Linked DNA regions of Haloferax marinisediminis. The protein of the gene in region 2 binds, or shares a complex with, the protein of the main gene of each other region. Links are inferred from orthologs where the notes say so. Each region holds a gene or a part of one and is shown on either strand. Other genes may lie near its edges.

What was found.
Region 1: GJR98_RS08600 (region 2) and GJR98_RS07630 share a complex: the UniProt entries of both Methanocaldococcus jannaschii proteins name them as parts of the 50S ribosomal subunit. The link is inferred for Haloferax marinisediminis from one-to-one orthologs.

The regions. Positions count from the first base shown.
Region 1 is NZ_WKJP01000001.1:1,464,869-1,469,152, forward strand. The notes cover bases 1-2,954. They hold GJR98_RS07630 (50S ribosomal protein L3), read right to left. Parts: upstream 2,009-2,954; coding sequence 992-2,008; downstream 1-991. Other genes in these bases: GJR98_RS07620 (50S ribosomal protein L23), read right to left, coding at 1-245; rpl4p (50S ribosomal protein L4), read right to left, coding at 242-988; GJR98_RS07635 (putative RNA uridine N3 methyltransferase), read right to left, coding at 2,013-2,855. Also shown: GJR98_RS07655 (hypothetical protein), read right to left, coding at 3,992-4,246. UniProt on the Methanocaldococcus jannaschii protein: One of the primary rRNA binding proteins, it binds directly near the 3'-end of the 23S rRNA, where it nucleates assembly of the 50S subunit.
Region 2 is NZ_WKJP01000001.1:1,646,504-1,654,770, reverse strand. Bases 2,320-5,291 are described here. They hold GJR98_RS08600 (50S ribosomal protein L10), read left to right. Parts: upstream 2,320-3,272; coding sequence 3,273-4,310; downstream 4,311-5,291. Other genes in these bases: GJR98_RS08590 (tripartite tricarboxylate transporter permease), read left to right, coding at 4,861-5,291; rpl12p (50S ribosomal protein P1), read left to right, coding at 4,335-4,667; GJR98_RS08605 (50S ribosomal protein L1), read left to right, coding at 2,638-3,276; GJR98_RS08610 (50S ribosomal protein L11), read left to right, coding at 2,320-2,387. Also shown: mvk (mevalonate kinase), read right to left, coding at 1-24; GJR98_RS08620 (hypothetical protein), read right to left, coding at 159-491; GJR98_RS08615 (M42 family metallopeptidase), read left to right, coding at 723-1,787; more of GJR98_RS08610, read left to right, coding at 1,908-2,319; more of GJR98_RS08590, read left to right, coding at 5,292-6,138; GJR98_RS08585 (HVO_2753 family zinc finger protein), read left to right, coding at 6,221-6,400; GJR98_RS08580 (elongation factor 1-beta), read left to right, coding at 6,403-6,669; GJR98_RS08575 (hypothetical protein), read right to left, coding at 6,735-6,989; GJR98_RS08570 (cystathionine gamma-synthase), read right to left, coding at 7,109-8,267. UniProt on the Methanocaldococcus jannaschii protein: Forms part of the ribosomal stalk, playing a central role in the interaction of the ribosome with GTP-bound translation factors.

The DNA.
Region 1 (4,284 bases), 180 kb from region 2 along the record:
ACCCCAATTCGCGACGCGACTTCCTGCGCGTCGTCGTCTTCAGAGAGACGAACGGTTGCTTTCTTTTTCCCTTTCATCGTGACCTGTGTGTTGATCTTCTCGACGGTCACGTCGTAGCGCGACTCGATTTCGTCCGAAATCTCGGACTTGGTCGCGTCGACGTGGACGATGAACTGGAGCTTGTTCTGGAAGTCCATCTGGTTCATCGCTTTCTCGGTGACCAGTGGGTGCTCGATGATGCTCATCGTTCTGCGACCTCCTCGAGTGCGCTTTCGGTGAAGAGCGTGAGGCGGCCGGCGTGCGTACCGGGCGCGAGGTCCTCGGCGGAGACGTTCGCCGCGGTGGCGACGTCGACACCGGCGAGGTTACGAGCAGCCTTCGAAGGCTCCTCGGACGTCACGAAGAGGATGGACTTCGGACGGGTGTACTTGCGGCCACGGAGCTTACCCTGACCGGCTTTCACCTTCTTGTTCTCTTCGGAGCGCTCGATGTCGGCGTAGACGCCGAGCGACTGCAGGAGGTCGACGACCTCCTTCGTCTTGACGAGGTCGTCGAAGTCGTCGGAGACGACGAGCGGAAGCTCGAGGTCATCGTCGAACTGGTGACCGCGCTCGCGGACGAGTTCGGGGTTCGCCGTTGCGGCGAGTGCCGAGCGGACTGCGAGTTTGCGCTCTTTCGTGTTGATTTCCTTCCCCTGGTCCTTCTCGGCCTTCGGCGGGTGTGCGCGACGACCGGAGACGGCGTGCGGGACACGTCGTGCGACGCCATTCTGGCGTGGGTCGTGCGACATGCCGCGACCGCTTCCCATGGACTCTGCCGGCGTTCGCATGCCAGCGTAGGGGTCGGCACCGTACGGCTGTTTTCGGTTTGCCTGAGCTGCGATGACTGCGCGCTTGATGAGGTCCGGACGGTAAGCCGTCTCGAAAACCTCAGGCAGGTCGATGCTGCCTGCGTCGTCACCGTTCAGGTCTCGGATAGTTGCCTGCATGGTTTAACCCTGGTTCGATGCGGTAGAGACGAAGCGCACCTCGGGGTCGAGGCGCGGCTGGTCGTTCGGCCGGACGGCCGGGCGGAACCGCAGAAGACGCTTGTTGGGACCCGGGAGCGAGCCCTTGATGAGCGCGTAGTTGCCGTCGACCTCGCCGTAGTTGACGAAGCCACCGTCGACGGAGGCGTCGTCGCCGTCGCCGAGGTCGATGAGGCGCTTGTTGAGCTCGGTGCGCTGGTGGTAACCAGTCTGACCGAGCTGCGGAACCGTCGAGCGGACACGCGACGGGTTCCATGGGCCGAGGTTGCCAATACGGCGTCTCCAACCCTGGCGGGCGTGCTTGCCCTTCCGCTTCTGGACGCCCCATCGCTTGACGGGACCTTGCGTACCCTTACCCTTCGTGACACCGGCGACGTCGAGATACTCGCCAGCACGGAACACGTCGGACATCTCGTGTACGCCACCCTCGCCAACGAGTTCGAGGGCGAAGTCGGCGCGCTCCACGAGGGAGCCGCCGCCGACGCGAGTCTCCATCACGTCGGGCTTCTTCTTAGGCACGTTCTTGAGTTCGGACGGGACCGTGTGCGTGATGACGCGGAGGTCATCGACTTCACCGGCCTCGACGGCCTCGCGAAGCGCTTCGGCGTCCTCTTCGAACGTGTCTTCTGCCGGAAGGTTGAGGACGCGGTCGAGTTCGTCGTGGAACTCGTTCGTCCAGACCTCAGTCTTCGGCTTCATACCGTACGACGTCTGCTCGTAGGCGCGAAGAGCAACAGCACGCATCGGTGGCGTCTCGACGACGGTCACCGGCACTGCTTCCTCCATACCCTCTCGGGGGGAGTCCGCTTCGTCGTTGACCATCATGACGTGGGTCATGCCGGCTTTGTAGCCAGCGAATCCCTGCAGTGCAGGAGAGCCATCGTCACTTGGCCACGACTTGATGCGCGGGACCTCTTTGGTCACACGCTTGCGTGGGCTGAAGCCCATCGAGCCTTTTCGTGGTCTGCTTGGTTGTGGCATGTATTCACTCCGTGAGTGTCAGGGAGGCGAGTGACGCGAACATCGCTTCTTCCGTTCGCACCACGTCGCTTCCCTGTCGCGGAATCGTATTGAGCCAGAGGTCGAACCCCGGACCACCGGAAGGTTCGACGTCTGCAACATCCTCGGGAGACATCCCGAGCATGTCCGGAAGCCCACGGCCCGGTGAACCGAAGACGACGGTCATACCGCCGGCATCGGCGATGCGGGCAGTCAGTTCTCCCAAACGGGGGACTGACAGCGGCTCGCCATAGCGAGACGTGGCGATTCGCACGCCCGCATCTGGCCTGCCGAGTGCTTCCGTGAGGTCCATGCGGGATACGTCGAACCCCGGAAGGGGGTCGTCGACGATCCTCGCACGGACCGGTTCTCGCGAAGAGATCCTGACAGCGACGCGCTCTCCCTCTGTGAGGTTCATCCCGGGAGGGACGAACAGGGAGATCGGGTGTTGCATTCCGCAATTGACCCGAACGCGGTCGTCAGGTCCGACCTCGGTCACGATTCCTTCTCGCAACGCAGGCAACTCGTCGGAGTCGCCCGCGGTCGTAGACGAGACGAGGACAGGGGGCAGAATCCCGGCGTACCGGAGTTCGTCACGCTTGCCCCACACTTCCTTCCGGAGGTATGGGGGCGTCGCAGCGTACCGAAGTACGGTTTCGACGAACTCGCCGCCCCACCTGGTCTCGCCATCTTCGTCGGGGAAGATGACGAGTTCGTCCGCCCGGAACACCGCCGCCGCACGGGCGACGTAGCCGAGTTTGCGAGTTGCCTCGCGTTGGTCTTCGGCTTCCCGGACGAGTGAGGTCGGCACGAGTACGCTAAGTTTCATGCCGAATTCATCCTCGTGTCGTCTAGACTGTGGCGTTTCTACCGTAGGGTCACCTAAAAGAGTAGCGAATCAAATCTGGGGTGATAGAGCCTCCCACGCACCAGTTTGTGGGGGATTGGCGAATGACGTGTGTGCGTGAATACCACGATTTTCGACCAGTCGGACGAACCGAATCCCACGTGGTAGCAGGTGCCGCGCTGTCATCCGATTTCTTCCCCGTTTCGCAAGTCTTATTTATCAACCCAGCATTATCCTGAAACGCAGCAAGCGCCACGATACACGCGGAATGCGCTGGTAGTGTAGTGGTATCACGTGACCTTGCCATGGTCACAACCTGGGTTCAAATCCCAGCCAGCGCACTTCCACCTCATGCGTCGGTAGTGTAGTGGTATCACGTGACCTTGCCATGGTCACAACCTGGGTTCAAATCCCAGCCGACGCACTTCTACAACGAACCTACCTTCCGAGCGACCGCTGTGCGTGTCGCTCGGACTGTGAGGAGTGAATGCGAGAACTGGGATTTGAATCAGGGAGCGTCGCGAGCGAAGCGAGCAGAGCGACCGAGGTTCAAATCCCTCGGGTTCGTTCTTCGCCCTCAAAGGTGAGTCTTCACCAACCGCTACATTCCGTTTACATCGGATACGCCACCTCCCACAGGTGGCCATCTGGGTCGGAGAAGTACCCGGATTACCCGCCCCAAAAGGCGTCCTGTGCCGGTTTCACGATTCGTCCGCCACCGGCTTCCACCTCGTCCAGAATCGCGTCCACCTCGGCTTTCGTGGACACGTTGTGTGCGAGGGTGACGCCCGAGAATCCGTTTCCTTCCGCGGCGACAGTCGCGTCTTCGGCGAGTGACTCCCACGGGTAGAGCGCCAGCCACGTCCCATCGAGTGTGAAGAACGCGATGTCGCTGTCCGGGTCGCGGTCGCGTAACGGAAAAACCGAGTCCGTCTCGATAGAAGCGAATAGAGTCAGCGAGGTCCGAGACGCCGAGTGTAACGATTGTGATTCGCGGGTCCATGCGCGAGGGACGACGACGCAGTGCAGAAGCATTGGTAGGCAGTCGGCCTCGACTCTGCGCTCGCGTGTGGGCGAAGAAGAAATTAGTACCCGAGCGTGTCGACCGTCTCGATTAATTAGTACCCGAGCGTGTCGACCGTCTCGATTCGTTCGATACCGTCGAGTTCGCAGAGCGCCGCCACGTCGGATTCGGAGAGGACGACCACCACACCACCGAACTGGAGTTCTTTCTCGACAGACCCACCGAGTGACTCCACGTGGTCGTCGAGAGCGAGCCGGGCGTCGTCGTCGACAGGTTCGACACGGAGTTCGGCCGTCTCGTCGTCGAATGGGTCGTCACGCATCCGTCGGACAGGATGAGAGAGGTACATACTCGTCGGTCGATGGCTGGCGGGAAAACGGTCGCGGT
Region 2 (8,267 bases):
GCCGGGAGCGCTCGAAACGGTCATGTTCCGGGCTTTCTACGGGACTCGCTTAAGCGTATCCGACCGGCGTCGTCACTGGGCGAACTGGGACACAAAAATGGGGACGTTCAGGGCGGTTCTCGCGTCGGCGTCAGTCTCGAGTCGGGGTCGATATCGGTTCAGGCACCGATTTCGACTTCCTCGCGGTCGTCGAGGTCGACCAGTTCGTCGAGGTCGTCGTCGCCGCGGCCACGGATGTAGCGAACGATTGCTGCGATTCCGACGAGGAGCACGAGACCGAACAGCATCGACATCGCGCGACTGCCGCCGGATTCGGCGTCGTCCTCGTCCGCCTCGATTTCGACTTCGTACTCGTCTTCGTGCGCTTCTTCCAGTTCCGCCTCGTAGTCGTCGTCGGCGCGCTCACTCTTGTTGAAGAGCGGTGCGCGGTTGGAAGGGCTGAACTCGAAGCCGTCGTGCAGGTGTACCTCGAAGAGGGTAAAATCGGCCATACACCTCAATACGCTCACAAGAGTGATAGTCGTTGTGGCGATACTCACCGACTGGTAACGTCCGGTAGCTTCGTCCGCTCAATCTATTGCTGTTCACGGCGGCCCACTGCTGTTCGTGCCGCTCTATTGCTGCCATTGCTAACCTATTGCGGTTCGTGTCGGTCTATTGTTGCCAGCGTCGGCGTTTCGATTTTCGCTGTGTTCTTCACGCACGCGCCACGAAAAACCTTCATGGACGACGACCGACGTTCTTTCCTCGACGCCCTGCTCACGACACCAAGTCCCTCTGGCTACGAGACCGCCGGCCAGCGCGTGTGGGTCGACTACGTCTCGGAGTTCGCCGACGACGTGACGGTCGATGCCTACGGTAACGCCGTCGCAGTTCACGAGGGAACGGGTGAGGGCCCGGAAATCGCCTTCACAGGTCACGCGGACCAAATTGGGTACATCGTCCGCGACATCGACGACGACGGCTTCATCCGTATCGGTGCCATCGGCGGTGCAGACCGGACCGTCTCGAAGGGCCAGCACGTGACCATCCACAGCGAAGACGGCGACGTGCCGGGTGTCATCGGCCAGACGGCGATTCACCTCCGCGAGACGGGCAAAGAAGAGTACGACGACCTCGAAGAGCAGTTCGTCGACATCGGCGTCACGAGCAAAGGTGACGCCAAAGACCACGTCGAAATCGGCGACCCCGTGACGGTCGAAGCGCGGGTCCGTGACCTCGCGGGCGACCGCATCGCCGCCAACGGGATGGACAACCGCGTCGGCACGTGGTCGGCCGCCGAAGGCCTTCGCGCCGCGGTCGAAGCAGACGTCGATGCGACGGTCTACGCCGTGAGTACCGTCCAAGAAGAAGTCGGTGTACAGGGCGCGAAGATGGTCGGCTACGACCTCAACCCCGACGCGATGGTCGCAGTCGACGTGACGCACGCGACGGACAACCCGGACGTGCCGGGCAAGGCCAAGGGACCGGTCGAACTCGGCGAGGGGCCGGTCGTCTGCCGCGGGAGCGCCAACCACCCGAACGTCGTCACGCTCGCCCGTGACGCAGCGGTGGCGGCCGACATCGACGTCCAACTGGAAGCGACCGGGACGTACACCGGGACCGACGCAGACGCCTTCTACACGAGTCGCTCCGGGATTCCCTCGCTAAACATCGGGATTCCGAACCGCTACATGCACACGCCCGTCGAAGTCATCTCGACGGAGGACCTCGACGACGTGGCCGCCCTCCTCGGGTCGATGGCGTCGCTCGCAGGCGACGTCGAGTCGTTCGGCGTCGAGTTGTAGGCCCCCGACACCGAATTGGCGGCCGCAGCTGGGTGGTCGCAGGCCGGCCTATGCGTCGTCTTCGCACACGTCTCCCGGCGAAAGAAAACCGTTAAAAGTCGCCACACGGTGTTTCCACGTATGGCTGGAACTATCGAAGTACTCGTTCCCGGCGGGAAGGCGAACCCCGGCCCGCCGCTCGGCCCGGAACTTGGCCCGACCCCCGTCGACGTGCAGGACGTCGTCAACCAGATTAACGACCAGACGGCAGCGTTCGACGGCATGGAAGTGCCCGTCACCGTCGAGTACGAAGACGACGGTTCGTTCTCGATCGAGGTCGGTGTCCCGCCGACGGCTGCCCTCATCAAGGACGAGGTCGGATTCGAGACTGGCAGCGGCGAGCCCCAGAAGGACTTCGTCGCCAACATCTCCATCGAACAGCTGAAGAAGGTCGCCAAGCAGAAGTCCTCTGACCTGCTCGCGTACGACCTCAAGAACGCCTCGAAGGAAGTCGCCGGCACGTGTGCGTCGCTCGGCGTCACCGTCGAGGGCGAAGACGCTCGGACGTTCAAAGAGCGCATCGACGGCGGCGAGTTCGACGACCAGTTCGACGACGAATAATCGTCTCGCCACGTCGAACCGCACTTTCCGTCGGGTCGAGTCTCCTCGGCCCGCTTTCTTCTCTCCACAATACGCGTAGTCTCGTGTGTCTGCATGTGTGCGCTTGGCACGCGAAACGCCCGAATTCGGGCGCCTCGACGCCCTTTCTTCGACGGACTTAAGTTGAGCCTACTCGTCCTGCCGGACGAGGCAGGCAGTAGCCTGTTTCACTGACCCGTAGGAGCAATCCTGCGTACTACGGAGGTGAATAATGGCAGACACAATAGTTGACGCAGTCACTCGCGCACTCGACGAGGCACCTGGGCGGAACTTCCGCGAAACGGTTGACCTCGCCGTGAACCTGCGCGATCTAGATCTTAACGACCCGTCGAAGCGTGTCGACGAGAGCGTCGTGCTCCCGTCTGGCACCGGCCAGGACACCCAGATTGTGGTGTTCGCGACCGGTGAAACCGCGCTCCGCGCTGAAGATGTCGCCGACGAGGTTCTCGGGCCGAACGAGCTCGAAGACTTCGGTGACGACACTGATGCGGCGAAAGACCTTGCTGACGAGACCGACTTCTTCGTTGCTGAGGCAGCACTGATGCAGGACATCGGTCGCTACCTTGGTACCGTGCTCGGTCCTCGTGGTAAGATGCCGACCCCGCTTCAGCCCGACGACGACGTCGTCGAGACGGTGAATCGGATGAAGAACACGGTGCAACTCCGTTCCCGCGACCGTCGCACGTTCCACACGCGCGTCGGTGCGGACGACATGACCCCTGACGAGATCGCGGAGAACATCGACGTTATCGTTCGTCGTCTCGAAGCGACGCTCGAAAAGGGCCCCCTCAACATCGACTCTATCTTCGTGAAAACGACGATGGGTCCATCCGTGGAGGTGCCCGCATGAGCGAATCTGAGACCCGACAGACCGAGGTTATTCCGCAGTGGAAGCAGGACGAAGTCGACAAGCTCGTCGACTTCGTCGAATCCTACGAATCCGTCGGTGTCGTTGGCGTCGCGGGCATTCCGAGCCGCCAGCTTCAGGCCATGCGCCGCGAGCTGCACGGCTCCGCGCAGGTCCGCATGAGCCGTAACACGCTCGTGAACCGCGCCCTCGACCAGGTCGACGACGGCTTCGAGGAACTCAAAGAGTACGTCGCCGGGCAAGTCGCGCTCATCGGTACGAACGACAACCCGTTCGCACTGTACAAAGAGCTCGAGGCGTCGAAGACGCCTGCGCCCATCAACGCTGGTGAGGTCGCCCCGAACGACATCGTCATCCCCGAGGGTGACACGGGTGTAGACCCGGGTCCGTTCGTTGGCGAACTCCAGCAGGTCGGAGCGTCCGCTCGCATTATGGACGGCTCCATCAAGGTGACCGAAGACTCCCACGTCCTCTCTGCGGGCGAGGAAGTCTCCGAGGAACTCTCCAACGTCCTGGCAGAACTCGGTATCGAGCCCAAGGAGGTCGGTCTCGACCTTCGTGGCGTCTTCTCCGAAGGCGTCCTGTTCGAACCCGACGAACTCGCCATCGACGTGGACGAGTACCGCGCCGACATCCAGTCGGCCGTCGCCGCTGCGACGAACCTCTCGGTCAACGCGGTCTACCCGACGACCCAGACCGCGCCGACGCTCATCGCGAAGGCGACCGGCGAGGCCAAGGCAGTCGGTCTGTTCGCCAACATCGAGAGCCCGGACTTCATGCCGGAGCTCATCTCGAAGGCGGACGCCCAACTGCGCGCGCTCGCAGCCAACATCGACGACGAAGAGGCACTCCCTGAGGAACTTCGTGGCGTCTCCGCGCAGAGCGCGGAACCCGCTGCGGAAGACGAATCGACGGACGAAGAAGAAGCAGAAGCAGAAGCCGACGAGGCCGAAGCCGACGACACCGACGACGACGAAGGTGACGAAGCAGGCGACGCTCTCGGCTCGCTGTTCTAACAACACACAACGAGGAACACAACAATGGAATACGTCTACGCCGCACTCATCCTGAACGAGACGGAAGAAGAGATCAACGAAGAGAACATCACCGCAGTCCTCGAGGCTGCCGGTGTCGATGTCGAAGAGTCCCGCGTCAAGGCGCTCGTCGCCGCGCTCGAGGACGTCGACATCGAAGAGGCCATCGAGACGGCCGCCGCTGCCCCCGCACCTGCTGCAGGCAGCGCTGGTGGCGAGGTCGAGGCCGCTGACGACGACGACGAAGAGGAAGCCGCTGAAGAAGAAGCCGCCGACGAAGGCGACGACGACGAAGACGAAGACGCTGACGGCGAAGGCCTCGGCGCCCTCTTCGGCTAAACCTCGCGAGACACACGCCGCATTCGCGGCCTAACTCGCTTCCCAATTCTGCTTTCTTTCGACACACCCTGAGCGTCAGCGCTCGTCACCGATTCGACACACCGAGCGCGCGGATTCGACCTACTCCGAGCGGTTCGAAACGAGAGTTCCAACTGCGTAGATTCATATCCCAGACCGGGACCACCTCGGAGCGATGTGGCTCACTGGCGCGGTCGGTGTTACTCGCTCCGCCGTCGCGACCAGTCTCCTCTCCACGTCGGACCCGACTGTCGCCGTCGCCGTCGGTGTCGCGGTTGGCATCCTCCTCGGGACGTGCTCTGGACTCGTCCCCGGCCTCCACGCCAACGCGTTCGCGCTCGTGCTTGCCAGCGTGGCGTCCAGCGTTCCCGGCCCGCCCACAGCGATTGCCGCCACCATCCTCGCTGCGGCCACCGTCCACACGTTCCTCGACGTGGTGCCGGCGCTGGCACTCGGCGTTCCGGATGCTGCGCTCGCACCCGGTGCACTGCCGGGTCATCGACTCGTCTTGGGTGGACGAGGACGCGAGGCACTTCGACTGTCGGCGCTCGGAAGCGGTGCCGCACTCTGTCTCGCCGTGCCTGTTGCCGTCCCGATAACTGAAGCCACGGTCCACGTCTACCCCCTCGTCCGCGACAACCTGTGGATGGCACTCGGTGCTATCGTGGCCGCCCTCGTCTGGACGGAACCGACGGCGCGCGCGAAACTCGCTGCGGGGGTGACCATCGCCACAGCGACGGGGGTGGGTCTCGCTGTCCTTGGGAGACCCTTCGCCGGACCGCTCCCTGTCGGCGGCGTGTTGGCCCCGCTCTTGGCGGGGCTGTTTGGCGTGCCCGTACTCCTCGATGCACGAGATGGCGCTGGTGTCCCGCCACAGGGTGATACGACGCTCGGTACGTCGCCGCAGGCAGTGCTCCGGAGTGTCCTCGCCGGGACGGGTGGCGGCGCGTTCGTTGGCTATCTCCCCGGTGTCTCCGCCGGGATTGCTGGGACACTCGCACTCGCCGTCCTCCCCGCAGACGACCCAGACGAGTCGGCGCGAGCGTACGTCACAGCGACGAGTGCGGCCACGACTGCGACGACGGTGTTCGCGCTGTTCGCGTTGGCCGGGTTGGGAACGCCGCGAACCGGGGCGCTCGTCGCACTCACGGCCGCCGACTTACCGTCTGGGCTCTGGATGGCAGTGCCGGTGACCATCGTCGCGGGCACGTGTGGAGCGGTGTTCGTCCCGGTCGTCGGTGACCACCTGTTGGAACTCGTCGGTCGGGTCGACCAGCGACGACTCGTCACCGCCGTCTGTGCCTTCCTCGTCGTCCTCTCGTGGGCGTTCGCAGGCGTGGGCGGCGTGGGCGTTCTCGCTGTCGCGGCAGTCGTGGGGTTCGTCCCGGTGCGACTCGGATGCCGCCGTGTCCACCTGATGAGCGTGCTCATGGGCCCGTTGGTCCTCGGATGAGGTATGTCGACGTGGGCCACAGAGTGCCCCCAGAGAACCCGGAAAGACAACGGTTAAAAGTCGCGCGCCGGTTGTTCAACGTATGAGCGAGTCCGAACAGCGACACGCGCACCAGTGTGTGTCCTGTGGCATCAACATCGCTGGCATGAGCGCCGCGACGTTCAAGTGCCCCGACTGTGGCCAGGAGATTTCGCGTTGTTCCAAGTGCCGCAAGCAGAGCAACCTCTACGAGTGCCCCGACTGCGGGTTCATGGGTCCATAATCATGGGAAAAGTAGCCGCTAAAATCAAGGTCATGCCGAACAGCCCCGAGCTGGACCTCGACGACCTCGAGGACAAGCTCGAAGACTCCCTCCCCGAGGGTGCGAAGATCAAGGGATTCGAGCGCGACGACGTCGCGTTCGGTCTCGTCGCACTCCTGCCGACGGTCATCGTCCCTGACGACGCTGGCGGCACCGAGGCTGTCGAAGAGGCGTTCACGGAAGTCGACGGCGTCGAGTCCGTCTCCGTCGAGAACGTCGGCCGTATCTAACTGAACGACCGACCTTTTCCGCGAAACTGCATCCCGCTGAGCGACTGCGTTGGCGAGCGACCGTCTCAGCGGACTTCCATCAGGTAGAGGCCGACGACGACGCCGAAGAGTAACCCGTACAGGACGCCAAGCTGGAGCGATCCCACGATGAGACCTACGATTCCGCCGAGGAGGACACCGCCGGCGAGGCCGATACCGAACTGTTCGGCGCTGTGGCTCGTTCCCTCTCGGTCGTCGGAGTCGACGAATACGTGGTCGACCAGTTCTGGGGTCGGTTGTTGGACGAACTCTGCGCTCAGTGATGCTGACTCCTGGGACATATGTAATGATTCATCGTCATAGTCTATAACCCTTGCTCGGGTTCCCAGAAGTCGGAAACAACCGTTTCGATGCCCAGAACGGCGTTCTTCGAGGAGGAAATGAGAAGACGAGACCCCGGTCAGAACGCTTCGCCGAACGCCTGTTCGAAGTCTGCTTTCATGTCGTCGATGTGTTCGATGCCGACCGAGACACGGATGAGACCGTCGGTGAGTCCCGCTTCGAGACGTTCTTCGCGGGGGATGGCGGCGTGCGTCATCGCCGCGGGTTGCTCGATGAGACTCTCGACGCCGCCGAGGCTCTCGGCGAGCGTGAACACCTCGGTCTCTTTGACGACTGTCGACGCCTGTTCGAGCGTCCCGTCCAGTTCGAACGAGAGCATGCCGCCGAAGTCGTCCATCTGTTCGGCCGCGAGTTCGTGTTGCGGGTGGGAGTCGAGACCGGGATAGAACACTTCAGAGACGGCTTCGTGGTCGTCGAGCCACGCGGCGAGTTCACGGGCGTTGTCGCAGTGACGGTCCATGCGGACGGGCAGCGTCTTCGTCCCACGGAGGACGAGGAAGCAGTCGAACGGCGAGGGCGTCGCACCCACGGAGTTCTGGTAGAAGCCAATCTCCTCGTCGAGCTCCTCGTCGTCGGTGACGAGCGCGCCACCGACGATGTCGGAGTGGCCACCGAGGTACTTCGTCAGCGAGTGCGAGACGATGTCGGCACCGTGTTCGAGCGGGCGCTGGAGGTACGGCGTCGCGAAGGTGTTGTCGACGGCGCAGAGCGCATCGGCTTCGTGGGCGATGTCGGCCAGCGCTTCGATGTCGTTGACGCGCATGAGGGGGTTCGTCGGCGTCTCGACCCACACGAGTTCCGTCTCGTCGCGGACAGCGTCGCGGACGGCGTCGTGGTCGGTCGTCTCGACGAAGTCGAATTCGAGGTCGTACTTCTCGTAGACCTGCGTGAAGATGCGGTGTGTTCCCCCATAGACGTCGTTGCCGGCGACGACGTGGTCGCCCGCTTCGAGCAGGTTGAGGACGGTGTTGATTGCACCCATCCCCGAGGAGAACGCCCGGCCGTACGAGCCGCCTTCGAGCGCCGCGAGATTCGTTTCGAGGTCGGTCCGCGTCGGATTCCCCGTCCGAGAGTATTCGTAGCCACGGTGGTCGCCAGGGCCGTCCTGTACGTACGTGGAGTTCGCGTAGATTGGCGTCATGAGCGCGCCCGTCTCCTCGTCGGGCTCCTGCCCAGCGTGGATGGCGCGCGTCTCGATGCGTCGCTCGTCTTCGGTC